Regions from separate parts of the Streptomyces sp. NPDC093065 genome, predicted to be linked through region 1. Evidence: riboswitches for the same ligand, from Rfam matches in the RefSeq annotation. Region 1 holds a riboswitch; the other holds the start of a gene.
The links. A riboswitch is a leader RNA that binds a small molecule or an ion and turns the genes downstream of it on or off. The one in region 1 is predicted to bind cobalamin.
Positions count from the first base shown of each region.

Region 2: another riboswitch for cobalamin. It lies ahead of ACIQFU_RS18065 (CbtB-domain containing protein); the one in region 1 lies ahead of ACIQFU_RS31290 (ABC transporter substrate-binding protein).

Region 1 is NZ_JBIVPJ010000023.1:14,958-37,166, reverse strand. Features, by position in the region: gene metE (5-methyltetrahydropteroyltriglutamate--homocysteine S-methyltransferase) at 1-1,810, shown strand, start outside; gene ACIQFU_RS31305 (ABC transporter ATP-binding protein) at 1,854-3,422, opposite strand; gene ACIQFU_RS31300 (ABC transporter permease) at 3,419-4,258, opposite strand; gene ACIQFU_RS31295 (ABC transporter permease) at 4,255-5,202, opposite strand; gene ACIQFU_RS31290 (ABC transporter substrate-binding protein) at 5,204-6,763, opposite strand; cobalamin riboswitch at 6,819-6,947, opposite strand; gene ACIQFU_RS31285 (methylmalonyl-CoA mutase family protein) at 7,387-9,201, shown strand; gene scpA (methylmalonyl-CoA mutase) at 9,201-11,378, shown strand; gene meaB (methylmalonyl Co-A mutase-associated GTPase MeaB) at 11,392-12,405, shown strand; gene ACIQFU_RS31270 (molybdopterin-binding protein) at 12,515-12,910, shown strand; gene ACIQFU_RS31265 (methyltransferase domain-containing protein) at 13,233-14,450, opposite strand; gene ACIQFU_RS31260 (molybdopterin-dependent oxidoreductase) at 14,441-14,923, opposite strand; gene ACIQFU_RS31255 (molybdopterin-binding protein) at 15,062-15,448, shown strand; gene modA (molybdate ABC transporter substrate-binding protein) at 15,486-16,313, shown strand; gene modB (molybdate ABC transporter permease subunit) at 16,310-17,158, shown strand; gene ACIQFU_RS31240 (ABC transporter ATP-binding protein) at 17,155-18,252, shown strand; gene ACIQFU_RS31235 (peptidase C39 family protein) at 18,297-19,373, opposite strand; gene ACIQFU_RS31230 (iron ABC transporter permease) at 19,418-21,520, opposite strand; gene ACIQFU_RS31225 (ABC transporter substrate-binding protein) at 21,554-22,209, opposite strand, start outside.
Region 2 is NZ_JBIVPJ010000009.1:149,106-155,346, forward strand. Features, by position in the region: gene ACIQFU_RS18040 (CoA-acylating methylmalonate-semialdehyde dehydrogenase) at 1-906, shown strand, start outside; gene ACIQFU_RS18045 (acyl-CoA dehydrogenase family protein) at 915-2,063, shown strand; gene ACIQFU_RS18050 (enoyl-CoA hydratase/isomerase family protein) at 2,060-3,133, shown strand; gene mmsB (3-hydroxyisobutyrate dehydrogenase) at 3,130-4,026, shown strand; gene ACIQFU_RS18060 (enoyl-CoA hydratase) at 4,023-4,805, shown strand; cobalamin riboswitch at 4,896-5,044, shown strand; gene ACIQFU_RS18065 (CbtB-domain containing protein) at 5,083-5,304, shown strand; gene ACIQFU_RS18070 (CbtA family protein) at 5,330-6,202, shown strand.

The sequences.
Region 1 (22,209 bases):
CCTCCTGCTGGCCAAGCCCGCCCCGGGCGTGCCCGCGGACTTCGAGCCGCTGACGCTCCTGGACCGGCTGCTTCCGGTGTACGCCGAGGTCCTCGCCGATCTGCGCGCGGCCGGCGCCGAGTGGGTGCAGCTCGACGAGCCGGCCCTGGTGCAGGACCGCTCCCCGGCCGAACTGAACGCCGCCGAGCGCGCGTACCGTGACCTCGGTGGTCTCACCGACCGGCCCAAGCTGCTCGTGGCCTCCTACTTCGACCGGCTCGGCGACGCACTGCCCGTGCTGGCCCAGGCCCCGGTCGAGGGACTCGCCCTGGACTTCACCGAGGCCGCCGCGGCCAACCTGGACGCCCTGGCGGCCGTCGGCGGGCTGCCCGGCAAGCGCCTGGTCGCCGGTGTCGTCAACGGCCGCAACGTCTGGATCAACGACCTGCACAAGTCGCTGTCCACCCTGGGCACTCTCCTCGGGCTCGCCGACCGCGTCGACGTCGCCGCCTCCTGCTCCCTCCTGCACGTGCCCCTGGATGCGTCCGCGGAGAAGGACGTCGATCCGCAGATCCTGCGCTGGCTGGCCTTCGCCCGCCAGAAGACCGCCGAGGTCGTCACCCTCGCCAAGGGCCTCGCCCGGGGCACCGACACCATCACCGGCGAACTCGCCGCCAACCGCGCCGGCCTCGCCTCCCGCGCCACCTCGCCGATCACCCGCGACCCCGCCGTCCGGACCCGCGCCGAGGCCGTGACGGACGCCGACGTCCGCCGCTCCCAGCCGTACGCCGAGCGGGCCGCCGCCCAACGTGCCCACCTCGGGCTGCCGCTGCTGCCGACCACGACCATCGGTTCCTTCCCTCAGACCACCGAGCTGCGCACCGCCCGCGCCGACCTGCGCGCCGGCCGCATCGACACCGCCGGGTACGAGGAGCGCATCAAGGCAGAGATCCAGGAAGTCATCTCCTTCCAGGAGAAGACCGGCCTGGACGTCCTGGTGCACGGCGAGGCCGAACGCAACGACATGGTCCAGTACTTCGCCGAGCAGCTCACCGGCTACCTCGCCACGCAGCACGGCTGGGTCCAGTCCTACGGCACCCGCTACGTGCGTCCGCCGGTCCTGGCCGGTGACATCTCCCGCCCCGAGCCGATGACCGTGCGCTGGACCTCGTACGCCCAGTCGCTGAGCGACCGCCCGGTCAAGGGCATGCTCACCGGACCGGTCACCATGCTCGCCTGGTCCTTCGTCCGCGACGACCAGCCCCTCGGCGACACCGCCCGCCAGGTCGCCCTCGCCCTGCGCGACGAGGTGAACGACCTGGAGGCCGCGGGCACCTCGGTCATCCAGGTCGACGAGCCGGCGCTGCGCGAAACGCTGCCGCTGCGGGCCGCCGACCGGGACGCCTACCTGGCGTGGGCGACCGAGGCGTTCCGGCTCAGCACGAGCGGGGTCCGTCCGGACACCCAGATCCACACCCACATGTGCTACGCCGAGTTCGGCGACATCGTCCAGGCCATCGACGACCTCGACGCCGACGTGATCAGCCTGGAGGCCGCCCGCTCCCACATGCAGGTCGCCCGCGAACTCGCCGCCCACGGCTACCCGCGCGAGGCCGGACCGGGCGTGTACGACATCCACTCCCCGCGCGTGCCGAGCGCCGAGGAGGCCGCGGGCCTCCTGCGCACCGGTCTCAAGGCCATCCCCGCCGAACGGCTGTGGGTCAACCCCGACTGCGGTCTGAAGACCCGCGCCTGGCCCGAGACCCGCGCCTCCCTGGAGAACCTGGTCGCCGCCGCCCGCACCGTCCGCGGTGAGCTGCCCGCCTCCTGACCGAAGGAGGCGGTGGGCCGGGACGCCACAGGCGTCCCGGCCCTCAGGTCGCGGCCGATGTGCGCCGCCAGTCCTCGGGCAGCACCTCGTCGACCGTGCCGCGCCGTGTGCACCGGCCGTCCTCGAACAGCACCGCGTCGTCCGTCAGGGCCCGGACTGCGGGCAGGTCGTGGCTGATGAACAGCAGGGCCGTACGGTCCGGGGCGAGCAGCCCGGGCAGCGCCTCGAACACCCGCTTGCGCGAGACGGTGTCCAGCGCCGACGTCACCTCGTCGCACACGAGCAGCGCGGGGCCCGCCAGCAGCGCGCGCACGAGGGCGCAGCGCTGGAGCTGGCCCCCGGAGAGCGTGGCGGGCGTGCGGTGCAGGAGTTCCTCGTCGAGCCCCAGGGCGGCGGCCGTGTCCAGGGCTTCGGCCGTCGCCGCCTCCTGCTCCCGGTGACGCAGGAGGCGGGCCGTGTCGGCGAGTTGCGGCAGTACCCGCCGGTGCCCCTCGAACGAGTCGGCGCTGCTCTGGTGCACGTACTGGACGGCACGGCGCTGCGCGGCGCTACGGCGGTCGATCCGACGGGGCAGCGCGTCGTCGCCGTACCGCACTTCGCCCGCCGACGGCGTCGTCAGACCGGCCAGTACCCGTGCGAACGTCGTCTTACCCGATCCGGAGGGGCCGAGCAGGGCGGTCCTGCCGCCGGGCGGGAACGCCATCGACACAGGACCGGCGAGCGGATCGCCGGAACGGCGGCGTACGGCGATGCCCTCGGCGGTGACGCCGCGCGCGGGCCGCGCCCTCGCCTCGTCCGCATCCGGCCGTGCGCTCGCCACCGTGCTCCGTTCCGCGGCGAGCAGATCGCGGGTCGCCCGATGCCGGCTCGGGTGCGCACCGGCGCCGAGTACGTCCGGCACGGGGCCGTCGTCGACGCCGCGGCCGTGCTCCAGCACCACGACCCGGTCGGCGGTCGCGCGGACCAACGGCAGGTCGTGGCTGAGCAGCAGTACGCCGCGACCGTGGTCGGCGAGTGCCCGCACCCTGCCTCCCAGGGCCGTCGCGAGCGCCGGGTCGAGCCCGCTCGTCGGCTCGTCGAGCACCAGCAGGCGGGCGCCCGTCACCAGCGCGGAAGCCAGTGCCAGCCGCTGCTGCTGACCGCCGGACAGCTGGTGCGGAAAGCGCCGGCAAACCGCCTGCCAGTCCAGTCCGGCCGAGGCGAGCGCCCCCTGTGCGGCGCTCCTGCGGGCGGCGCGTCCCGCGTGGCCGAGGGCCGCCAGTTCGGTGAGCGCCGGACCGGTGCGCCTGACCGGGTCCAGTACCGTCTCCGGGTGCTGCGGCAGGTGGGCGGCCAGTCCTGCCCGGACGGCCGGTCGCCGGTGCGGTGCGAGTGCCAGCAGGTCCGTTCCGGCCAGCAGCACCCTGCCGGTCAGCCGTACACCCTCGCGCGCGGCGCCGAGCACGGCCAGGCCCAGGGTCGTCTTGCCGCTGCCCGACGGGCCGACGACTGCGGTGACGGTGCCCGCGGGGACGGTCAGGGCGATGCGGTCGAGCAGAGGCCGGTCCACTCCGTCGGCGTGCGCGGAGATCTCCGGGACGTCGAGAAGCGGCTCACGGGAGGAGGGTGTCATCGGCGTCTCCCGCGGTGTGCGAGGGCGTGGTCCACGAGGAGGTTGCCGCCGACGCACAGGGCGCTCAGCAGGCCGGCGGGGACCAGCACGGCGGCGGGCTGGGTGAACAGGGCGTCGCTGTTGCGCTCGATGAGCACCGCCCAGTCCGCGGAGGACGCGGGCAGCCCCAGCCCGAGGAAGTTCGCGGACGCCAGCAGGTACAGCACCACGGAGAACCGTCCGCCCGCGTCGGTGGCCAGGGGAGCCGCCAGCTCCCGCGTCAGGTGCCGAATATGGATGTACGCCCAGCCGCGGCCCTGCATGCGCAGCGCCTCGACGACCGTCCGGGTCGCCGGGGCGAGCGCGGCCCCGCGCACCAGTCGCGCGACGGCCGGTACCTGGAGGGCTCCGGCGACGACCACCAGCCAGAACCATTCGCGGTGTCCGGTCGCTGCCAGGGTCATCAGCACCAGCAGCCCGGGGAAGGCGAGCAGCAGGTCGAGGCCGCGCATCACCGTTTCGTCGAGGCCGCGCCGTGGACCCGCGGCCAGCAGTCCCAGCGGTACCCCGACGGCCGTGCCGACGAGCAGCGCGCCGAGGGCGCTGCCGATCACGGAGGCGCCGCCGTGCAGAACGAGCCACAGCACGTCACGGCCGAGTACATCCGTGCCGAGCAGGTGCCCGGCGCCCGGCGGTTGCGACGGAAGGGCACGCCCCCGCCCCACTGCCGTCCCGTCGGCAAGCCACGGGCCCAGTACGGCGGCGAGCACCGGCACGCAGACCAGTACCAGGGCGATCCACGGATGACGTGTCCGCTCACCGCGGCGGGCCGCAAGGGTCTTCCGTCCCGGAGTCACGCGGTCACCTCCCGGCGCGGCGCGAGCCGGTGCGCGGCCAGGTCGCCTGCGAGGTTCACCGCGACGGCGGTGCCGGCGAACAGCAGCGCGTACGTCTGGACCTGGGGCAGGTCCCGGTTCTGCACCGCTTCCACGAAGCCGGTGCCGAGGCCGCGGAAGCCGAACACCGCCTCGACGAGGACGGCGCCGCCCAGCAGTCCCTCCACGCAGCGGGCGAACTGCTGCGCGGCCGGTCCCAGGGCGCCGGGCAGCACGTGCCGCAGCACGATCGTCCGTTCCCGCATCCCCAGGAGCCGCAGATGTTCGGCGACGGCACCGTGCCGCTGCGCCGCGACGCCCGCACGGACCTGCCGCGCGAGGTCGCACAGGTGCCGGGCCGTCAGGACGACGACGGGCAGTACCAGCACGGCCGGCTGGGCCGGCAGGCCGGCCGTGTCCATGCCGACGGCGGTGGCGGGCAGCAGCCCGGCCCACAGGGACACCGAGGCGACGAGGAGCAGCCCGAGGACGAACTCGGGGACGGCGTGCAGCACGACGGCAGCGGTGTTCAGCGCGCGGTCGAGGCGGCTGCCCTCCCGCAGTCCCGACACCGTGCCGAGGACGGGCCCGAGCACCGTGACGAGCAGCAGCGCCGGAAGGCCCAGGAGCAGCGTCACCCCTGCCCGGCGGCCGACGTCCTCGCCCACCGGCACCCCGGTCGTCAGGGACGTCCCGAGGTCGCCGGTGAGCAGGTGGCCCAGCCAGTGCCAGAAGCGGGACCAGGCGGGTTCGTCCAGTCCCAGCTGCCGGCGCAGGGCCGCCACCTGTTCGGGCGTGCCCAGTTCGCCGCGGAGTACGTCGGCCGTGTCGCCGGGCAGCAGCGAACCGACGGCGAACACGGCCACCAGCACGACCAGACACTGGAGGAGCGCCAGCAGGGAACGCCGCAGGAGGTACGAGCGCACGTCAGCCGACGCGGACCCGGTCGAACCGGGCCCAGTCGTGCGAGTTCGGAGGTGCCGCCCGCAGACCGCGCACCGACGAGGCGATGGCGTCGTTGGCGTCGGAGAACGCCCACACCAGCAGGCCGGACTCGTCCCGCGCGATCTTCTGCGCACGGGAGAGCAGGGCAAGCCGTTCCTGTTCGTCCCGGGTGGTGCGGGAACGGTCCAGCAGGGCGTCGAACTTCTTCGAGGCGTACTGCGTCTGGTTGCGGGCCGCTTGGCCCCGCACCCGCTGCTGGAGGAAGTCGGAGACCGGCAGGGTCGAGGTGGTGTTGAAGGCGGCGACGCCCTTGGTCTTGATCTCGCTGAAGTAGGTGCTGGACGCACGGGTGTTGACGGTGAGCTTCAGTCCGGCCTCGCGCAGCTGCTCCGCCATGAGGTCCGCGGCCGGTTCCCAGGCCGCGTCGACCGAGCTGGTCTCCACGGTGATGTGCAGGCCTTCGGCGCCGGCCTGCTTCACCAGCCTCCGGGCCTCCTCGACGTTCCGTTCGCGGGGGGTCAGGTCGTCGGGGTACCCGTGCAGACCGAGTCCGAACAGGTCGTTGCCCACCTCGCCTTGACCGGCCAGGGCGACCCGGACCAGTTCCTCCCGGTCGATGCCCAGCTGCACGGCGCGTACCAGACGCGGGTCGTCGAACGGTTTGCGGCCGGTGCGCAGCAGCAGTTGCTGCGCGGTGGCCCGCTTCGCGGTCAGCAGCCGCGTCGAGCCCTCCTTCTTCAGCCGTTCCACGAAGGCGCCGGCCATGTCGGCGGCGTAGTGGACCTGCCCGGACAGCAGCGCGTTCAGGCGCGCGGACTCCTCGTTGGCGGGGACGATCTCCAGTTCGGCGATGTGCGGGGCGCCGTCCCAGTGGCCGTCCCAGCTCCGGTAGCGTGCGTTGCCGCCCGGGGTGAAGGACACGTAGGTGAAGGGGCCAGAACCGACGGGACGGCGGAAGTCGGTCGTGCCGTCCGGGAGTATCTCGGTGCCGGGGCCGGCGAAGACGGTGGGGAACTCGAAGTTCGGTGCCTTCAGCGCGAAGACGACGGAGCGTTCGCCGTCGGCCTCGGTCGCGTCGAAGTCGATCGCGGAGAGCAGTACCTGCGAGGGCGAGCCCGTGGCCGGGTCGGCGGCGCGCCGGTAGCTGTAGAGGACGTCCTTGGCCGTGACCGGTTTCCCGTCGTGGAACTCGGCCTTGCGCAGCCGTATGCGCCACCGGGTGCCGGACGTGTCGCTCTCCCACGCCTCGGCGAGCCGCTCGCGCACCGACATGTCGTCGGCGTACGTCCCGAGTGTGTCGTACAGGGCCTTGGCCCTGGCCTGGTCGACGAAGTTCGGCGCGACATGCGGGTCGAGGGTCTCCTGGGAGCCGCCGGCCGCGAAGGCGGCACGGAACCGGTCGCCGCGGCCACCGTCCTTCTTGTCTCCGCCGCACCCGGCGAGCAGGCCGGTCGTGGCGAAGGCCAGGGCGCCTCCTGCGGCCAGTACGCCTCGCCTGCCGGGCTGCGGCCGCTGCGCGGACGTCGATTGGGCACGCGTCATCACTGTCGATCCTCTCCGGGGTGTCCTCGCCCCTGTGTGCGGACCGGCGACGGGTCAGTCTCCTGGCTCCCGGATCGTCGCTCGCCTTCGCCTTCCCGTCCGCGGTCGCGGACAGTGGCATGCGGAAGGGCTGCTCCCCGGTCACAGTGGCGGGACCGCGCCGGACTCGCACCGGCTTCCTGATCCCCGTCGCCTCGTGCCCTCATTCTGGCGCACGATCCGGTGCCGCCTGCTCCGGGGCCCGGTTCGGGACTGAGGAATTCCTCGCCGGGTCGCGGGGAAGGTCTCCGACCGGGCGGCGGGCCGCGGACCCGGTGGCGCTGCGCGCCGTATTCGTCCCGCCGTGCGGCTTACCTCCCGAACGCATCCTCCGGCAGACAGGTTTGCCCACCGCTCTCCCGGTCCTGCACGGTGTGCGGGCCCGGGCGACCGTCGCCGCCGGTGAGGTCCGCCCGTCCCCCTTCTCGCACCCCGCCGTCGGGTCCGGCCGGCCTTCCCCCCGTGGTCCGGTCGCCGTGCGGTCGCCCGTGGCGCGGGAGCGACTCGTGTCACACACGCGGGGAGAACAAGGTCACAACCGCTTCCTCTGCTGATCCTCAAGTCGCCTGTCCTAACATCCGAGCATGACGCTCCTGCCTGACGACGGACTCGCCCTCGCGGCCGGGTTCCCTCACGCGACACACGAGCAGTGGCAGCGCCTGGTGGCGGGCGTCCTGCGCAAGTCGGGCAAGGAGGTGCCGGACGGCGAGGCGGAGAGGGCCCTGTCCACCGCGCTGGAGGACGGCCTGCGGGCGCACCCCCTCTACACCGCGCGTGGCGTCGCCCCCGACCCCGGTCTGCCGGGCTTCCCGCCCTTCGTCCGCGGGGGCCGCGCGCAGGCCGGCACGGCCGGCGGCTGGGACGTGCGCCAGCGCCACACGGTGGCCGACCCGGCGTCGGTCCTCGCCGACCTGGAGAACGGGGTCACCTCCCTGTGGCTGTCCGTCGGTGAGCCGGCCGGCCTCCACGTCACCGCGCTCGACCGCACCCTGGACGGCGTCTACCTCGACCTGGCCCCCGTCGTCCTGGACGCGGGCGGCGCTTTCGAGGACGCCGCCCGGGAGTTGCTGCGCCTCTACGAGGCGAGGGGAGTCGCCGCGGACGCCGTGCGCGGCAATCTCGGTGCCGATCCGCTGGGCCACGAGGCGCGGACCGGCGGTTGTCCGTACGACGTCGCTCCCGTGGCCGAGCTGGCCCGGCTGTGCGCCGCACGCCACCCCGGGCTGCGGACCGTGACCGTGGACGCGCTGCCGTACCACGAGGCGGGGGGTTCGGCGGCGCAGGAGCTGGGCTGCTCCCTGGCGACCGGCCTGGCCTATCTGCGCGACCTGGCCGACGCCGGGCTGGACACGGCCCGGGCGCTGGCGCAGCTGGAGTTCCGGTACGCGGCGACCGCCGACCAGTTCCTGACCATCGCCAAGCTGCGCGCCGCGCGCCGGCTGTGGGCCCGGGTGGCCGAGGTGTGCGGGGCGCCCCGGGCGGGCGGGCAACTCCAGCACGCGGTGACCTCGCCGGTGATGATGACCCGCCGCGACCCGTGGGTGAACATGCTGCGCACCACGGTCGCCGCCCTCGCTGCCGGAACGGGTGGCGCCGACGCCGTGACCGTGCTGTCCTTCGACCACGCGCTCGGTCTGCCGGACGCGTTCGCCCGCCGCATCGCCCGCAACACCTCCACCATCCTGGTCGAGGAGTCGCACCTGGCCCGGGTGATCGACCCGGCGGGCGGCTCCTGGTACGTGGAACGGCTGACCGACGAACTCGCCCACGCCGCTTGGGCCTTCTTCCAGGACATCGAGCGCGAGGGTGGGCAGGCGGTCGCCCTGCGCTCCGGTATGGTCGGCGAACGGCTGGCCGAGACCTGGGCCGTGCGCCGCGGGAAGCTGGCGCAGCGGCGGGAGCCGGTCACGGGGGTGAGCGAGTTCCCCGACCTGTCCGAGAAGCCCGTGGTGCGCGATCCCGCGCCCGAGCCGCCGTCCGGGGGTCTGCCCCGGGTGCGGCGGGACGAGGCGTTCGAGGCGCTGCGCGCCCGCTCCGATGCCCATCTGGCCGCGACCGGAGCCCGGCCCCGGGTCCATCTGGCCGCGCTCGGACCGGCCGCGGCGCACACCGCACGGCTCGCCTTCGCCGCGAACCTCTTCCGGGCGGGCGGGATCGAGCCCGTCACCGAGGGCGACTTCGCGCGGAGCGGGGCGCGGGAGGTGTGCCTGTGCTCCAGTGACGAGCTGTACGCGGAGCGGGCCGAGTCCACCGCCGCCGCGTTGCGGGACGCGGGCGCCGATCACGTGTTCCTGGCGGGTCGCCCGGGTCCGTACGCGGGTGTCGACACGTACGTCTTCGCCGGCTGCGACGCCGTCGCCGTGCTCTCCGCAGCCCTCGACCGCATGGGAGTGTCCTGATGTCCATCCCCGACTTCTCGGCGATCGAGCTGGGGACCCCGTCCGCCGACGCCTGCCTCGACGAGTGGCGCGCGGCCGTGAAGAGGACCACCGACGGTGACGACCTCCTGTGGGAGACGCCGGAGGGCATCACGGTCAAGCCGCTGTACACCGGGCAGGACCTGGAGGGCCTGGACTTCCTGGACACCTATCCGGGCATGGCGCCGTACCTGCGCGGCCCGTACCCGACGATGTACGTCAACCAGCCGTGGACGATCCGCCAGTACGCGGGCTTCTCGACGGCCGAGGAGTCCAACGCGTTCTACCGGCGCAACCTGGCGGCCGGGCAGAAGGGCCTGTCGGTCGCCTTCGACCTGCCCACGCACCGCGGCTACGACAGCGACCACCCGCGGGTGACGGGTGACGTCGGGATGGCGGGGGTGGCCATCGACTCGATCTACGACATGCGGCAGCTGTTCGACGGCATTCCGCTGGACCGCATGACGGTGTCGATGACGATGAACGGTGCCGTGCTGCCGGTGCTGGCGCTGTACATCGTGGCGGCCGAGGAACAGGGTGTGCCGCCGGAGAAGCTGGCCGGGACCATCCAGAACGACATCCTCAAGGAGTTCATGGTCCGCAACACCTACATCTATCCGCCGAAGCCGTCGATGCGGATCATCTCCGACATCTTCGCGTACACCTCGCAGCGGATGCCGCGCTACAACTCCATCTCCATCTCCGGCTATCACATCCAGGAGGCGGGCGCGACGGCGGACCTGGAGCTGGCGTACACGCTCGCCGACGGCGTGGAGTACATCCGGGCGGGCCGTCGGGCCGGCCTGGACGTGGACGCGTTCGCACCGCGGCTGTCGTTCTTCTGGGCGATCGGCATGAACTTCTTCATGGAGATCGCCAAGCTGCGGGCGGCCCGGCTACTGTGGGCCAAGCTGGTCAAGCAGTTCGACCCGCAGAACGCCAAGTCGCTCTCGCTGCGCACCCATTCGCAGACCTCCGGCTGGTCGCTGACCGCGCAGGACGTCTTCAACAACGTCACCCGCACCTGTGTGGAGGCGATGGCCGCGACCCAGGGTCACACCCAGTCCCTGCACACCAACGCCCTGGACGAGGCGCTCGCGCTGCCCACCGACTTCTCCGCGCGCATCGCCCGCAACACCCAGCTCCTCCTCCAGCAGGAGTCCGGCACGACCCGCGTGATCGACCCCTGGGGCGGCAGCGCGTACGTGGAGAAGCTGACGTACGACCTCGCGCGCCGCGCCTGGCGGCACATCCAGGAGGTGGAAAAGGCGGGCGGCATGGCGCAGGCCATCGACGCCGGCATCCCCAAGCTGCGGGTGGAGGAGGCCGCCGCCCGCGCCCAGGCCCGCATCGACTCCGGACGGCAGCCGGTCATCGGCGTGAACAAGTACCGGGTGGACTCCGACGAGCAGATCGAGGTGCTCAAGGTCGACAACTCCTCGGTGCGCGAGCGGCAGATCGCCAAACTGCGGCGGCTGCGCGAAGAGCGCGACGAGAGCGCCTGCCGGGACGCGCTGGACGCGCTCACGCGGGCCGCCGGCGGCGAGGGCAACCTGCTGGAGCTCGCCGTGCGCGCCGCCCGTGCCAAGGCGACCGTCGGGGAGATCAGCGACGCCCTGGAGAAGGTGTACGGGCGGCACGCGGGTCAGATCCGTACGATCTCCGGTGTGTACCGCAACGAGACGGGCGAGTCACCGGCCGTGGAAGGCACCCGGGCCCTGGTGGACGCCTTCGCCGAGGCCGAGGGCCGCCGGCCGCGCATCCTGGTCGCCAAGATGGGCCAGGACGGCCACGACCGCGGCCAGAAGGTGATCGCCACCGCCTTCGCCGACCTCGGCTTCGACGTCGACGTCGGCCCCCTCTTCCAGACCCCCGCCGAAGTCGCCCGCCAGGCGGTCGAGGCGGACGTGCACATCGTCGGAGTGTCCTCCCTGGCCGCCGGGCACCTCACCCTCGTCCCGGCGCTGCGCGAGGCGCTCGCCGAGGAAGGGCGTGAGGACATCATGGTCGTGGTGGGCGGAGTGATCCCGCCGCAGGACGTGCCGACCCTGCTGGAGATGGGCGCAGCGGCGGTGTTCCCACCGGGCACGGTGATCCCGGACGCGGCCCGCGACCTGGTGGCACGGCTGGCGGCCGGTCTCGGCCACGGCGACCTGTGAAGACGGTGACGTGATGGCCCTCGAACTCGGCGCGTACGTCAAGGGCGTCCTCGACGGCAGGCGCGCGGTCGTCGCCCGCGCGATCACCCTCGTGGAGTCCACGCGCCCCCAGCACCGCAAGCTCGCCCAGCAGTTGCTGACCGAGCTGCTGCCGCACAGCGGGACGGCCCGGCGCATCGGGATCAGCGGGGTGCCCGGCGTGGGCAAGTCGACGTTCATCGACGCCTTCGGCACCATGCTGACCGGGCTCGGCCACCGGGTCGCCGTGCTCGCCGTCGATCCGTCCTCCAGCCGCACCGGCGGCTCGATCCTCGGCGACAAGACACGCATGGAACGCCTGGCCGTCGACCCGGCGGCGTTCGTCCGCCCCTCCCCCACCGCGGGCACGCTCGGCGGGGTCACGAAGGCGACCCGCGAGTCGATGGTGGTGATGGAGGCCGCGGGCTACGACGTCGTCCTGGTGGAAACCGTCGGCGTCGGCCAGTCCGAGACGGCCGTCGCCGACATGGTCGACTCCTTCCTGCTGCTGACCCTCGCTCGCACGGGAGACCAGTTGCAGGGCATCAAGAAGGGTGTGCTGGAACTGGCCGACGTCATCGCCGTCAACAAGGCCGACGGCCCGCACGAACGCGACGCCCGTACCGCCGCCCGTGAACTGGCCGGCGCACTGCGGCTCATGCACGGCAAGGACGCCTTCTGGACGCCTCCGGTGCTCAGTTGCAGCGCACTCGGGCGGACCGGACTCGACACCGTCTGGGAACGCCTGGAGCAGCACCGCACGCTGCTGGACTCCACGGATCGTCTGGCCGCCAAGCGGCGTGTCCAGCAAGTCGACTGGGTCTGGACCATGGTCCGCGACGAACTGCTGGGCCGCCTGCACGCCGACCCGGCCGTTCGGTCCCTCGCACCGCAGCTCGAACGGGAGGTCATGGAGGGCGGGTTGACGGCCACTCTGGCCGCGGAGCGCATCATGGACGCCTTCACGAAGGCCACGGCCGTTCCCTCACGGCCCGGCTCCCCCCGGTGACCGGTCCACGGGCGCCGAGGACGTCGGTGGCCGGGGCCGCGGCAGCGGCAGTCCCGGCACACGGCGACGGGTGCAGGCCCTGGTCGGCGCTGGGCCTATCTTGGCGCTCATGAAGGCATACACGATCGGTCAGGCAGCACGACTCCTCGGCGTGAGTCCGGACACCGCGCGCCGTTGGGCGGACGGCGGACGGGTGGCCACCCAACGGGACGAGGCCGGGAAGAGGCTGATCGACGGGAAGGACCTGGCCGCATTCTCGGTGGAACTCGCCAAGAGCGGGGGCGGTGAGGAGGACGCTTCCTACACGTCGGTCCGCAACGCCTTCCCCGGCATCGTCACCGCCATCAAGCTCGGTGACGTCGCAGCCCAGGTGGAGATTCAGGCAGGGCCCCACCGGCTGGTGTCACTGCTCACCCGGGAGGCCGTGGAGGAGCTCGGGCTGGAGGTCGGGATGGAGGCCACCGCCCGGGTCAAGTCGACGAACGTGCACATCGACCGCGCCTGAGCGGGCGCCGGTGCCGTCCGGGGGCCCGTTGCCGACGATCAGGTACTCGTCGCGGGTCGGCCGGGCCGCATGTCGGATTCTCCAGGGTTCCGGTGTGCCGACGGGCGCATGAAGGGCTGCCGGGCGGCAGGGGCGTGCCGCCCGGCATCTCACATTCACCAAGTGAGTGCGAGTGATTGCATCGTAAGTGCAAGGCAATGCGGACGGAATGCCTCTTATTTGTTTCACCGAAAAGCGGGGGGAGCGATCGTTGTTCTCGCACTGCGGGCCAGTCGTCCCGCGGCACCCCCGTTTCCGCCCCTCCCACCCGGCTCGAACCCGTTCATCCGCCGGCGCGTACCGCCCGTGCCAGGAAGTGCCGCGGGGCGTCCTCGTAGTGACGCAGCCGCCAGCCGGCCCCTTCCAGTGCGGGCCGCAGGTTCTCCTCGGCCAGCGGGTCCCCGGGGTCCAGGGGGCGGCCGTGGCGGGCCGCGCGTTCCGCTCGGCCGGAGGGGTGGTAGAGGAGGAGGACGCCGTCGGGGCCGGTCACCCTCGCCCACTCCCGCAGGGCCGTCGCCGGATCGGCGACGTGGTTGATCAGGCCGGCGCTGAAGACGCCGTCCAGGGATCGGCCGGCCAGCGGCAGCCGGCAGGCGTCGGCCAGGAGCAGGTGGGCGCGGTCGGCGGGGTGGTGGCGTTCGGCCGCGGTGAGCATGGCCGGAGTGAGGTCGACGCCGAGCACGGTGCCGTGGGTGCCGACACCGGCACGCAGGGCGGGCAGGGCCCGGCCGCTGCCGCAGCCCACGTCCAGCACACGCTGCCCCGGGAGCAGCCCCATCCGGGCCACGGCCGCCGCGTAGCGGGGGCCGTCTGCGGCGAAGCGCTGCTCCCAGGTGTCGGCGCGGGGCGTGAAGAAGGCGCGGGTCGCCGTCGTCGGAGCCCGGTCGGCCACGAGAGCGGCGAAGCGGACGAAGACGTTCTTGTCGGCCTCCGGCTGAAACCACAGGCCCCAGGCCGAGCCGCCGATCCGGAACGCCTGCACCGGGTAACGGTCGCAGGACGCCAACAGGGTCGCCCCGGCCGGGAGTTGCAGCGGGCCGACGTACCCGTACGGGACCGGGAGCCCCGCGGGCACGGTACCGAGCAGGGGGTCGGCGGCGGCCGGTACCCGTACGCCGCCCCGGCCGCCCGGCGCCCGGCCCTCTCGGTGAGCCGTTCCGCCCGCGGCCACCGCCAGCAACTGCGCACCCAGGCACACGCCGAGCACCGGCACCTCCGCCGCCAGCGCGGCCCGCAGCAGGGCCAGCTCGGCGTCACGGCCGGGGAAGTCCTCGCGGGCCGCCGCCGATCCGCCCGTCACGACCACGGCGGCGACGCCGTCCAGGGTGTCCGGCACGACGTCGCCCGCCCGGACACGGCAGTTCCGCGGGCGCAGGCCGACGGTTTCCAGCGCCGTACCGATCGCGTCCGGGACGTCGCGCGAGTCGTGCTCCAGCACCAGGACGTCCCCCACCGGGCCCCGCCCCGCCCTGTCCTTCCGCTCCGCCGCCGTCACGCCCACGCGCTGTAGCCACCGTCCACACGGATCGCGTCGATGCCGCTGATGTGGCGGGCCCCGCAGCGGTCCTGGGGCAGCACGAGCTGGGCGCCGGCCCGGGCAAGGGTGGTGCCGTCGAGGGTGACGGCGAGCAGGACGGGGGCTCGCCCGAAGTCCGGGTCGATCTCCGCCCAGGACAGCAGTGCGTGGTGGCCGTCGGCGCCGTGCACGGCGATCAGGAAGCGCAACCGGTCCTTGCGGCGGGCGGGGTCGAAGGCCGGGGCGGTGTCGACGAGGACGTCGTGCAGCAGCGGTCCGGTGAAGTGGTGGTGCTGGACGCCGCTGGTGGCGCACTCGAAGGCGACCTCCGCGGCGTGCTGGGGCCGGGCGAGCAGGTCGGCCACCGTCAGCCGGGCCGGCCGGCCCAGGTCACCGGTGATGACGATCTCCGCCAGCGGGCCGGCTGCCGTACCGGCGGCTGCGAGGAACTGACTCACGGGCTATCACCTCCCGCAGGACCGTACCCGACAAGCCGGACCGTACAAACGCACATGCCATGCCAATGAATCCATGATCCGGCTCATGCGAAGTGACAGGAGACTTCCGCCTTGCATTTGCGGCAGTATGCTCTGCGTATGCACACCTACCGGATCGGGGACGCGGCCGCCTTGCTCGGCGTCAGCTCCGACACCGTGAGGCGTCTGGTCGACGGGGGGAGACTCACCGCCGAACGGGACGGGACGGGCCGCCGGATCATCCCCGGGCCGGCCCTGGCGGCCTACGCCCGGGACCAGTACCGGGCCGGACGGGAGTCCACCGGCTCCTCCGCCCGCAACCGGCTGGCCGGCATCGTCACCGAAGTGATCCTCGGAGACGTGTCGGCCCAGGTGGAGGTCCAGGCCGGGCCCTTCCGGGTGGTGGCGCTGGTCAGCCGGGAATCGGCCGAGGAACTCGGGCTGGAGCCCGGCGTACCGGCGGTTGCCGTGATCAAGTCGACCAACGTGGTCGTCGAAAGACCGTAGACGTGTCCGTAAAGGACCTTGAGGGAGTGGACCCGTGATGACCCGTTCCGCGCGCCGGACCCGCCGAATGCTGCAGCTGACCGGCGCAGGTGCCGCAGCGATGCTGGCCCTGAGCGCCTGCTCCTCCTCCGACGGGGACTCCGGCGGCGGGTCCGGTGCCTCCTCGTCGGCCGGCGGTACGGACAAGCTGTCCGGGACCGTGAACGTCTTCGCCGCGGCCTCGCTGACCGAGAGCTTCACGAAGCTGGGCAAGGACTTCGAGAAGCAGCACCCCGGCACCAAGGTCGTGTTCAACTTCGGCGGCAGCGACTCGCTCGCCGCGGGTATCACCAGCGGTGCGCCGGCCGACGTGTTCGCCTCCGCCAGCCCCAAGACGATGAAGGTGGTCACGGACTCCGATGCGGCCGCCGGTACGCCGGCCACCTTCGTCCGCAACCAGCTGGAGATCGCGACCCTGCCCGGCAACCCGGACAAGGTCGCCTCCCTGAAGGACCTCACCGGACCGGACCTGAAGGTCGTGCTGTGCGACAAGACGGTGCCGTGCGGCGCCGCCGCGCAGAAGGCGCTGACCGCCGCCGGCCTGAAGCTCACCCCGGTCTCCTACGAGGAGGACGTGAAGTCGGCCCTCAACAAGGTCGTCCTCAAGGAGGCCGACGCCGCCGTCGTCTACAAGACGGATGTGAAGGCGGCCGGTGACAAGGTGGAGGGCGTGGAGTTCCCCGAGTCGGCGAAGGCCGTCAACGACTACCCGATCACCCTGCTCAAGGACGCCCCCAACGCCGAGGTCGGCAAGGCGTTCATCGAGCTGGTGCAGTCCGCCGAGGGCCAGAAGGTCCTGACCGAGGCCGGGTTCACCGCCCCGTGACCTCGACGCACAAGACCGGCGCCGCGGCCGGCCCCCGTCCGGGAGGGCCGCGGCGCCGCCGGCTCCGGAGCGGTGCTCCCCTGCCGCTGCTGGTGCCCGCGCTGATCGGCCTGGCGTTCCTGGTGCTCCCTCTCCTGGCGCTGCTGATCCGGGCGCCGTGGTCGGGCATGCCGGAGCTGCTGACCAGTACCGAGGTGTGGCAGGCGCTGCGGCTCTCGCTGATCTGCGCCACGGCGGCGACCGTGGTGAGCATGGTGATCGGCGTGCCACTGGCCTGGCTGCTGGCGCGGGTGGAGTTCCCGGGGCGCGGTCTCGTCCGGGCCCTGGTGACGCTGCCGCTGGTGCTGCCGCCGGTGGTCGGCGGTGTCGCCCTGCTCATGGCCCTTGGCCGCAACGGTGTCGTCGGGCAGTGGCTGGATGCGTGGTTCGGGATCACGCTGCCGTTCACCACCACCGGTGTGATCCTCGCGGAGGCGTTCGTGGCGATGCCGTTCCTCGTCATCAGCGTCGAGGGCACCCTGCGCGCCGCCGATCCCCGCTACGAGGAGGCGGCCACCACCCTCGGCGCCTCCCGCTTCACCGCCTTCCGCCGGGTCACGCTGCCGCTCATCGCGCCCGGTATCGCCGCCGGCGCCGTCCTGGCCTGGGCCCGCGCGCTCGGCGAGTTCGGGGCGACGATCACCTTCGCCGGCAACTTCCCCGGCCGCACCCAGACCATGCCGCTCGCCGTCTACCTCGCCCTGCAGAGCGATCCGCAGGCTGCCATCGCCCTCAGCCTGGTGCTGCTGGCGGTGTCCGTCGCCGTCCTCGCCGGACTGCGCGACCGCTGGATGACCACCTCATGACCGACACCGACGACAGCGAGAAGACCACGGGACGCGGGGCCGCCGCCCCGGCCCCCGAAGGGCTCGACGCCCGCCTCGTCGTGGAACGCGGCACCTTCCGCCTCGACGTGGCCCTGACCGCCGCACCCGGCGACGTCGTCGCCCTGCTCGGCCCCAACGGCGCCGGCAAGACCACCGCCCTGCGTGCCCTCGCCGGCCTCGTGCCCCTCTCGGACGGGCATCTCCGGCTCGACGGGCACGAGTTGACCCTCACGCCGCCCGAGTCCCGGCCGGTCGGGGTGGTCTTCCAGGACTACCTCCTCTTCCCCCACCTGACGGCGCTGGACAACGTCGCCTTCGGACCGCGCTGCCGGGGCGCGGCCAAGGCGCAGGCCCGGGCGCAGGCCGCCGCCTGGCTGGACCGCCTCGGCCTGGCCGAGCACGCCGGTGCCAGACCGCGCCGGCTCTCCGGCGGCCAGGCCCAGCGCGTCGCCCTCGCCCGCGCCCTGGCCACCCACCCCCGGCTGCTGCTCCTGGACGAACCCCTCGCCGCCCTCGACGCCCGCACCCGCCTCGACGTCCGCGCCCAACTCCGCCGCCATCTGGCCGACTTCGAAGCCGTCGCCGTACTCGTCACCCACGACCCGCTGGACGCCATGGTCCTCGCCGACCACCTCGTCGTCGTCGAGGACGGCCACGTCGTCCAGGAGGGCACCCCCTCCCACATCGCCCGCCGCCCGCGCACCGACTACATCGCCCATCTGGTCGGCCTCAACCTCTACCGGGGACAGGCCGCGGGCCACACCGTACGGCTCGACGACGGACCCGCGATCACGACCACCGAGGAACTGACCGGGCCGGTCTTCGTCGCCTTCCCGCCCAGCGCGGTCACCCTGCACCGGGACCGTCCCACCGGCTCCAGCGCCCGCAACGTCTGGCACTGCGAGGTCGCCGGACTCGAGACGCACGGCGACCAGATCCGCGCCGACCTCACCGGCGGACTCCCCCTCGCCGCCGACCTGACCACACTCGCCGCCGCCGAGCTGGACCTGCACCCCGGCGCCGCCGTCTGGGCCACCGTCAAGGCCGCCCAGACCCACGCCTACCACGACTGAGCGGCAGGTCCTCGGGCCCGGGACGCGTACCGGCGGCCGTGAGGTCAGTCGGCCTCGCCCGCGATGGTCACTGCGCCGCGGAAGCCGTCCGGCGCGTGGGTGGACATCGTGTCGAGCGCGGTGTCCGGGACGGGCAGCAGGTGGGCGTCGAGCCAGGTGTCCCCCGTCGCCGTGTCAGCCCACGGGTCGTCGATCACGAGGGCGCCCGGCACGGCGCCGTGGCAGAGCACCCAGTGCGGTACGTCGAAGCCCAGCATCGCGTCGAGCGAGATGAGGAGCAGTACGTGCTCCCGGCGTTCGACGGCGGCGCGGATCGCGGCCATGGGGAGGTGGTCCGGGTCGACCGGGACGCCGATCCGCTCCGCCTCGGTGCGCGAGGTCCGCTGGAGGATCGCGCGCCACTCCTGCTCGGGTCCGGGCAGGTGGCCGAGCAGGACGGGCCGGTCGGTGTCCAGGTGGACCGTGACGGGGGACGACGGCCGGGCCCGGCGTACGGCGACGCCCAGTCCGACGGGTTCGCAGGCGGGGAAGTTGGTCGCGTCGCGCCAGAGCGACAGCTCCGCGCGGCGGTCGAGTGCCTCCCGGGGCATCTTGCCCGCGTGTGCCTGGGCGACGAGGGCGGTGACGGCACCGCAGGTGAAGTGGGTGGTCTGGCCGTAGTACGGAGGCGGGGCCGGGGCCGGTGTCCCGTCGTCCAGCCAGAGCACGTATCCCGTGGCGGGTCCCGCCGTCTCCTCCCCCTGCGCGAGCCCCCGACCGACCGGCGGGCGCAGTGCGGTGAAGCCCGCCGCGGCGGCGTCCTGGGGACTCGCAGTCCAGCCTTCCCACTTGACCTGCGCCAGGCCCTGGCGGCGGGCGTGGCCGGCCACCGCGGCGACGACCGCCCGTATGTCACCGACGGCGTCGACGATCTTCAGGTAGGCCGTCCGCGGACGTGCCGTCACGAGCGCGGCGGCGGTCCACTCCCCGCCGTCGTCCCCCGTGACGGCCACGATGTGCGGGTGGTGCGCCGAGCGGTCGACCGTGTGCCAGCGCTCCGGCACCTCGAACCGGCCGACCGCCGTACCGGCCTCGAACGGTACGACGACGCTCTTGACCGGTGTCTCCTGCTGGGCCGGCATCCGGTGCTCCTGGGGGGTGTGAGGGAACGAACGGCGGGTGGGTGTCAGGCGCGGGACCGCCGGAGCAGCCAGACGAAGTACGGCGCGCCGACCAGCGCGATCATCAGTCCCGCCGGTACCTGGGAGGGCGCGACGACCGTACGGCCGAGGGCGTCGGCCACACAGACCAGTACGCCGCCGAGCAGCATCGCGACCGGGAGCGAGCGGCCGTGCCGGGCGCCCACGAGCGACCGGGCGAGGTGCGGGGCGACGAGGCCCACGAACCCGACGACGCCGACGGCGACCACGCTGAGCGCCGCGAGTACCGCCGCGATCGCCAGCGCGAACAAGCGCGTGCGCTCCACCCTGACGCCGACGATGCGCGGGGTGTCCTCGTCGACCGCGAGCAGGTCGAGACGGTCGCGCATGGCCAGCAGTACGGGCAGCGCGAGCGCCACGGCGACCGCGACCGGCAGGACGTCGGGGAACGTACGGCCGTACGTGGTGCCCGAGAGGAAGGTGAAGATTCGGGGCGTGTTGTACGGGTCGGCGCGCAGGAGGAGGAAGGTGGTGACGGCGCTGAGTCCGTAGCCGCAGCCGATGCCGACGAGGACGAACCGGTCGGGCAGGAAGCCGCCGCGCCAGGACAGCAGGGCGATCACCCCGAACGTGGCGAGCCCCGCCGCGACCGCCACCACGACGAGTACCGTCCGTCCCCCGGACAGGCCAGACGTGACGACTCCCGCCGCTCCCAGCCCGGCGCCGGCGGTGATGCCGAGGATGCCGGGTTCGGCGAGTGGGTTGCGTACCGCGCCCTGCAGCACACAGCCGGCCAGTCCGAGTGCCGCGCCGGCGAGGACGGCGGCGCTCACGCGCGGCACCCGGTCGTCGAGCGCCATGCCGACGAGGTCCGGGGCGGACCCCTGAAGCCAGAGCACGACGTCCCCGGTCCGCAGCCGCAGGCTCCCCGCCAGCACCCCCACGACGGCCGCGGCCGCCAGCAGGACCACCGCGCCGAGCACGACGAGGAGATACGCGCGGTGCGACCGTGCGAGGACCCGCGCGTGCGCCGCGCGCGCGACCTGGCCGGTGTCCCGCAGCCGCAGCGCGAGGACGACGATGACGACCGCGCCGAGCAGCGCGGTCGGCACTCCGGTCGGGATGGCGGCGGCGCCGTCCGCGCCCTGCACGGCGCGCAGGACGGCGTCGGCGAGGAGGATGAGCAGCGCGCCGACCAGTCCGGCCGCCGGGACCGCGTACAGGTGCCTGCGCAGTGCCCGGACCCGGTTCGCGATCAGGCGGACCAGGACGGGGGCGCCGAGGCCGACGAAGGAGATGGGGCCCGCGAGCGTCACCGCCGTACTGGTGAGCAGGACCGCGCACAGGACGGCGGTGACGCGGGTGGTGCGGATCGGCACACCGAGGGTGGACGCGGTGTCGTCACCGAGGTTCATGACGTCAAGCCGCCGGGACAGGGCCAGGGCGAGACACAGCACCACGGCCACCAGCGGCCACGCGCGTACCGACGCGTCGATGTTCAGCTGTGCGAGCGAACCGCTGCCCCAGGCGAAGAGGCCGGTCGTGTTCTGGTCGAACAGGATGAGGAGCGTGCCGGTCGCCGCGTCCAGCGCCATCGCCGTCGCCGATCCGGCGAGGATCAGCCGGGTGCCGGCGGTGCCCGCGGCGCGGCCCGCGAGGAGCAGGACCAGCGCCGCCGCGAGCAGACCGCCGGCGAAGGCGACGGCGCCCGACGCCCACAGCGGGACGGTCAGGCCGAACGCCGCGACGAGGGTGAGGGTGAAGTAGGCGCCGGCCGTGACCGCGAGGGTGTCGGGTGAGGCGAGGGCGTTGTGCGTGACGGACTGGAGCAGCGTTCCGGCGGTGCCGAGGGCGAAGCCGACCGCCTGGCCCGCCAGGAGCCGCGGCAGGCGCGAGCCGGTGATGATCTCGCCGACCGGCGGGCCGCCGGTGCCGTCCCGGTGCCCGACGAGGTACCGCAGCAGGTCGCCGACGCAGACACCCGACGTTCCCTGCGTGAGGTGCCACATGCCGGCCAGGACGGTCGCGGCGGCGAGCGCCGCGAGGACGGCGAGTCCGGTGGGGCCGCCGTCGTGCTCGGTGCGCGGCAGCGGTTCTGCGCCGGGTGCCGGAATCCCGGACACGCTCACTTCTTGCGTTGTGCTCACTTCTCGCGGTGTCACTTACTTCTTGTCGAGGACGTCGACGTAGGCGTCGATGGCCTGCTCGCAGGAGCGCGGGCCGCCGGCGCCCCACACCCGTGCCGGGAAGGAGTGCGCGCGGCCGTCCTTGACGGCCGGGAGGGTCTTCCAGATCGGGTTCTTCTTCAGCGCCCCGACATAACCGCCGGCGCCCTCGTCGTTGGCGTAGAAGAGGTTGGCGTCGCCGACCGCGGTGAGACCCTCGACGTCGGTCTGGGCGAGACCGTAGGAGGGGTCGACGCCTCCGTCACCGTGGTCCTTGTTGATCGCGTCGGTCCAGGCGGGTGCCATGCCCAGTTCCTTGCCGATCTCCGTGAACAGGGCGCCGTCGCTGTAGGGGCGGACGGTGAGGTTGCCGCCCTGGAGCCAGCCGTCGAAGAACAGGAACTCCTTCGTCGGCAGGTCGGCATCGGTGACCTGCTGCTTCGCCTCCGCGAGGTGCTCGTCGAACTCCTTGAGCACCTGGTCGGCCCGCTCGGTGCGGCCCGTGGCCTCGCCGATCATGCGGAACACCTTGCGCATGTTCCCGATCGGGTCCTTCGGGTCCGCGCCCTTGGTGACCATGACCGGGACGTTCCGCTTCTCCAGCTTCTTGACCGTCTCGTCGTCGGCGTCGAACGCCTCCACGACGATCAGGT
Region 2 (6,241 bases), on a different contig from region 1:
GTCCTCAACGTCGTCAACGGCGGCCGGGAGGCCGTCGATACCCTCCTCGAAGACCCGCGCGTGGCCGCCCTCGGCTTCGTCGGCTCCACCCCGATCGCCGCGCACGTCTACGCCACCGCCGCGGCCCACGGCAAGCGTGCCCAGTGCTTCGGCGGCGCCAAGAACCACATGATCGTGATGCCGGACGCGGACCTCGACCAGGCCGTCGACGCCCTGATCGGCGCCGGTTACGGATCGGCGGGCGAGCGCTGCATGGCGGTCTCGGTAGCTGTCCCGGTCGGCGAGGAGACCGGCGACGCGCTCGTGGCCCGGCTGAAGGAGCGCATCGGCACCCTGAGGATCAGCCGCAGCGACGACCCCGACGCCGACTTCGGCCCGCTGGTCGGCCAGGACGCCGTCGACCGCGTCCGCTCCTACGTCGACCTCGGCGTCGAGGAGGGCGCGGAACTCGTCGTCGACGGCAGGGACTTCACACTCCCCGGGCACGAGAACGGCTTCTTCGCCGGAGCCTCCCTCTTCGACCGGGTCACCCCGGCCATGCGCATCTACCAGGAGGAGATCTTCGGCCCGGTCCTGTGCGTCGTACGGGCCGCCGACTACGAGGAGGCCCTACGCCTGCCCAGCGAGCACACCTACGGCAACGGCGTCGCGATCTTCACCCGCGACGGCGACACCGCCCGCGACTTCACCCGCCGCGTGAACACCGGCATGGTCGGCGTCAACGTGCCCATCCCGGTCCCGGTCGCCTACCACACCTTCGGAGGCTGGAAGCGCTCCGGCTTCGGCGACCTCAACCAGCACGGCCCCGACGCCATCCGCTTCTACACCCGCACGAAGACGGTCACGTCGCGCTGGCCCGCAGGGCTTCGGGAGGGCGCGAGCTTCACGATCCCGACGATGGGATGAGGGGTGCGATGACTGCCGCTCTGCTCACCGAGGACCAGCAGGCCCTCGTCGAGACCACCCTCGACTTCGCCCAGGACCACCTCGCCCCGCACGCCCTGGACTGGGACCGCGACAAGCACTTCCCCCTCGACGTCCTGCGCAAGGCGGCCGGGCTCGGCCTCGGCGGCGTCTATGTCCGCGAGGAGCACGGCGGTTCGGGGCTGACCCGGTCCGACGGCGTCCTCGTCTTCGAGACCCTCGCCTCCGGCTGCCCGTCCATTGCCGGATACCTCTCCATCCACAACATGGTCGCCTGGATGATCGACCAATATGGTGATCCCGCCCAGCGCGAGCGGTGGCTGCCCCGCCTGTGCGCCATGGAGGACCTCGCCAGCTACTGCCTCACCGAACCCGGCGTCGGTTCCGACGCGGCGGCCCTCACCACCCGCGCCGTCCGTGACGGCGACGGCTGGATCCTCAACGGCGTCAAGCAGTTCATCTCCGGAGCAGGAGCCTCCCAGCTGTACGTCGTCATGGCCCGTACCGGCGCCGACGGGCCCGATGGGATCTCCGCGTTCGTCGTCGACAAGGACGATGCTGGACTCGAATTCGGGCCGAACGAACGCAAGATGGGCTGGAACGCGCAGCCCACCCGTCAGGTCGTCCTGGACTCCGTCCGGCTGCCCGCCGACCGGCTGCTCGGCGGTGAGGGCGAGGGCTTCCGCATCGCGATGAACGGCCTCAACGGCGGCCGGCTCGGCATCGCTGCCTGCTCGCTCGGCGGCGCCCGCAGCGCCCTGGACCGCAGCCTGGCCCACCTCGCGGACCGGGAGGCGTTCGGAGCGCGTCTCCTCGACGCTCCGGCGCTGCGGTTCCGCCTCGCGGACATGGCCACGGAACTGGCTGCCGCCCGTGCCCTCGTACAGCAGGCCGCCCAGGCCCTCGACCGCAGCGACCCGCAGGCCCCCTGCCTCTGCGCGATGGCCAAGCGCTTCGCCACCGACACCGGCTACTCGGTCGCGGACAGGGCGCTGCAGCTGCACGGCGGCTACGGCTACCTCGCCGAGTACGGCATCGAGAAAATCGTCCGGGACCTGCGGGTCCACCAGATCCTGGAAGGAACCAACGAGATCATGCGCGTCATCGTGGCCCGCGGCCTGACGGAGGCGTTCGGATGACCGCCACCGACGAACCCGTCCTGACCCATACCGCCGGCCGGGCCGGCTACCTCACCCTCAACCGGCCGGGGGCCCTCAACGCCCTCACCCACGCCATGGTCCGCCGTATCGACGAGGTCCTGACCGCCTGGGAACACGACCCGGCCGTCGAGACCGTCGTCCTGACCGGCGCGGGGGAACGCGGCCTGTGCGCAGGCGGCGACATCCGCGCCATTCACGACGACGCCCGCGATGCGAACGGTGTCGCGTCGGCCGCCTTCTGGCGCGACGAGTACCGCCTCAACGCCCGGATCGCCCGCTACCCCAAGCCGTACGTCGCGGTGATGGACGGCATCGTCATGGGCGGCGGCGTCGGTGTCTCCGCGCATGCCGGCGTCCGGATCGTCACCGAGCGCTCACGCATCGCGATGCCGGAGACCGGTATCGGCTTCGTGCCCGACGTGGGCGGCACCTACCTGCTCTGCCTCGCACCCGGCCAGCTCGGCACCCACCTGGCCCTGACCGGAACCCCGGTGCAAGCGGGCGACGCCCAGCTGTGCGGGCTCGCCGACCACTTCGTCCCGTCCGAGTACCTGCCGCAGCTGGTCGAGGACCTCGCGCACGCCCCCGTACGGGAGGTCCTGGCCTGGCACGTGCGTCAGGCGCCGCCCGCGGCCCTCGATGGGCAGCGGTCCTGGATCGACTCCTGCTACGCCGCGGACACCGTCGAGGAGATCGTCGACCGCCTGCTCGCCCACGGCGAGCCCGCGGCCAAGGAGGCCGCCGAGACCCTGCTCGCCAAGTCGCCAACCGCCCTCAAGGTCACCCTGGCCGCCCTGCGGCGCGCCCGGCACCTCGGATCTCTCGAAAGGGTCCTCGACCAGGAGTACCGCGTCTCCTGCGCGGCCCTGACCACGCCCGACCTGGTGGAAGGCATCCGCGCCCAGGTCATCGACAAGGACCGCAATCCGCGCTGGTCACCACCCACCCTCGCCGAGGTCACTGACGCGGGCGTCGACCGCTTCTTCACCCCGCTGGGCGAACGCGAACTCGGCCTCGCCCCCGACAGCACCGAGGAGGTGGCCTGGTGAGCCGGACCGTCGCGTTCATCGGACTGGGACACATGGGCGGTCCCATGGCCGCCAACCTCGTCAAGGCCGGGCACCGGGTGCACGGCTTCGACCTTGACGCCACCGCCCTGCGCGAGGCCACGGGCACGGGCATCACACCCGCCGGATCCGCAGCCGAGGCGGTGGCCGGCGCCGACGTCGTGATCACGATGCTGCCCGCGGGCCGCCATGTCCTGGACCTCTACGACACGATCCTCAGCACGGCCCGCCCCGGCACCCTCTTCGTCGACTGCTCCACCATCGACGTCGCCGACGCCCGCACCGCCCACGAACGCGCCGAGACGGCGAGGATGCGGGGGCTGGACGCCCCGGTCTCCGGCGGAGTCGTCGGCGCCGAAGCCGCCACCCTCACCTTCATGGCCGGCGGCGGCCACGCCGAGTTCGCCGAGGCCGAACCCCTCCTGGCCGCGATGGGCAAACGGGCCGTCCACTGCGGCGGCGCGGGCGCCGGGCAGGCGGCGAAGATCTGCAACAACATGATCCTCGGCGTCTCGATGATCGCTGTGAGCGAGGCGTTCGTCCTCGGCGAGAGCCTCGGCCTGTCCCACCAGGCCCTCTACGACGTCGCGTCGACCGCCTCCGGCCAGTGCTGGGCGCTGAGCGTCAACTGCCCGGTGCCCGGCCCGGTCCCGGCCAGCCCCGCCAACCGCGACTACCGGCCCGGCTTCGCCGCGTCCCTCATGGCCAAGGACCTGGGGCTGGCTGCGAACGCGGTCCGCGCTGGTGGCGTCCACGCGGAACTCGGTCTGAAAGTAGCCGAGTTGTACGCCGCCTATGCCGAGCAGGTCGGTGCCGCGGAGGACTTCTCCGGCATCGTGCGAATCATCCGCGACCACAGCGGGGAGCAGGCATGACCACCGGCGAGTACGAGACGATCCTCGTCGAGCGCAAGGGCCGCACCGCCCTCGTCATCCTCAACCGGCCCAAGGCCCTCAACGCGCTGAACCTCCAGGTGATGAACGAGGTCGTCGCCGCCACCGAGGCCCTCGACCGGGACCCGGACTGCGGCTGCATCGTCATCACCGGTTCGGCGAAGGCGTTCGCGGCCGGCGCCGACATCAAGGAGATGCAGCCGCAGGGCTACCTGGACATGTATCTCGCTGACTGGTTCTCGGCGTGGGACCGGCTCGGGCAACTGCGCACGCCGACGGTTGCCGCGGTCGCCGGGTACGCGCTGGGCGGGGGCTGCGAGCTCGCGATGCTGTGTGACATCGCACTGGCCGCCGACACCGCCGTGTTCGGCCAGCCCGAGATCAAACTCGGGGTGATCCCCGGCATCGGCGGCTCCCAGCGGCTGACCCGCGCGGTCGGCAAGGCCAAGGCCATGGAGATGTGCCTGACCGGCCGCACGATGGGCGCGGCGGAGGCGGAGCGGGCCGGGCTCGTCTCCCGGGTGGTGCCCGCCGACGAACTGGTCGCCGAGGCGCTTGCGGTCGCCGAGACTGTGGCGGGCATGTCGCTGCCGGTCGCGATGATGGCGAAGGAGGCCGTCGGCCGGGCCTTCGAGACCACCCTCACCGAAGGCATCCGCTTCGAACGACGCCTGTTCCACGCGGTGTTCGCCACCGCCGACCAGAAGGAAGGCATGAGCGCCTTCGCAGAGAAGCGCCCTGCAGAGTTTCGGCACCGCTGAAGCCGCTCGGACACGCCGCCAGGCCGGGAAAGCGCGGCCCGGCCCGGCGGCGTGATCCCCGTCGTGCATACCTTCCCTTGGCCGACGCTTGATTGATCCCATATCGGGGGTGTTCGTACGCTCATCGTGTAGTGACGGCATAAGGAAGCTGGTGGGAATCCAGCGCGGTCGCGCCACTGTGTCAGCCCCGCCGAACGCGGGGCTGGAGTCAGACACTTGGCCGTCATGACGCCCCATGGAACCGAGGGACGCACGATCCCCGAAGGAGGCTCACCCCATGAGCAGCATGTCCGCGCCCGCGCCCGCCGCGCTTCCCACCCCGGTCGTCCTGCCGGCCACCAAGGCCGTGCTCTGGCTGGTCGGAACAGCGCTGATCGCGCTGGCCGTCTACTACTTCATCGGCGTCGACCAGGGCGCCTACTCGGTGTTCGGCAAGGACATGCACGTCCACGAGTTCGTGCACGACGCCCGCCACTTCCTCGGCTTCCCCTGCCACTGACGAGAACCGGCAGGGACATCCGAACATGGAAAAGAAGCTCATCCTGCTCGGCGTCATCGCTGGCGCAGTCGCCGGTCTGCTCGCGTTCGTCTTCGCCCGGATCTTCGCCGAACCCCAGATAGCCAAGGCCATCGACTACGAGAGCGGACGCGACGCCGCCCAGGCGGCTCTCGACAAGGCCGCCGGAGTGACCCCTGAGGCCGCTGGCCCGGACATCTTCAGCCGGACCATCCAGGCCAACGTCGGCATCGGCGTCGGCATGGTCTTCTTCGGCATCGCGATGGGCGCCCTGTTCGCCGTCGCCTACACCATCTGCCTCGGACGCGTCGGCAAGCTGCGTCCCCGCAACCTGGCCCTGCTGGTGGCGCTCGGCGGCTTCCTCGGCATGTACTTCGTGCCGTTTTTGAAGTACCCGGCCAACCCGCCCTCGATCGGACACACGGACACCATCAAGGACCGCGGCAACCTCTACCTCGCCATGGTCCTGTGCTCGGTCGCCTTCCTTGTCGCCGCGGTCTGGCTCGGCAAACGCCTCCAGCCGCGCTTCGGCAACTGGAACGCCACCCTCCTCGGCGCCGGCTCCTACATCGTGGCGATCGGCATCGTCATGGCCCTGCTGCCGCAACTCGGCGAACTCTCCGTCAACGTCCAACACTACGGCCACCACGCCACCGAGACCCCGCTACCGCTGACCAACTCCAAGGGCACCATCGTCTACCCGGGCTTCCCGGCGGACGTCCTGTTCTCCTTCCGCTTCTACTCCGTCGCCGCCCAGGCCCTGCTGTGGACGACGGTGGCTCTGGCCTTCGGCCCGATGGCCGAGCGACTGCTCGACCCGGCCGTCCGGGCAGCGGCCAAGCCCGTGCCCGGACAGCCCGAGCCGGTGGGCGCGGCCTGATCCACCCGGCAGCGAGAAGGATCACGCGAGGCGAGACGG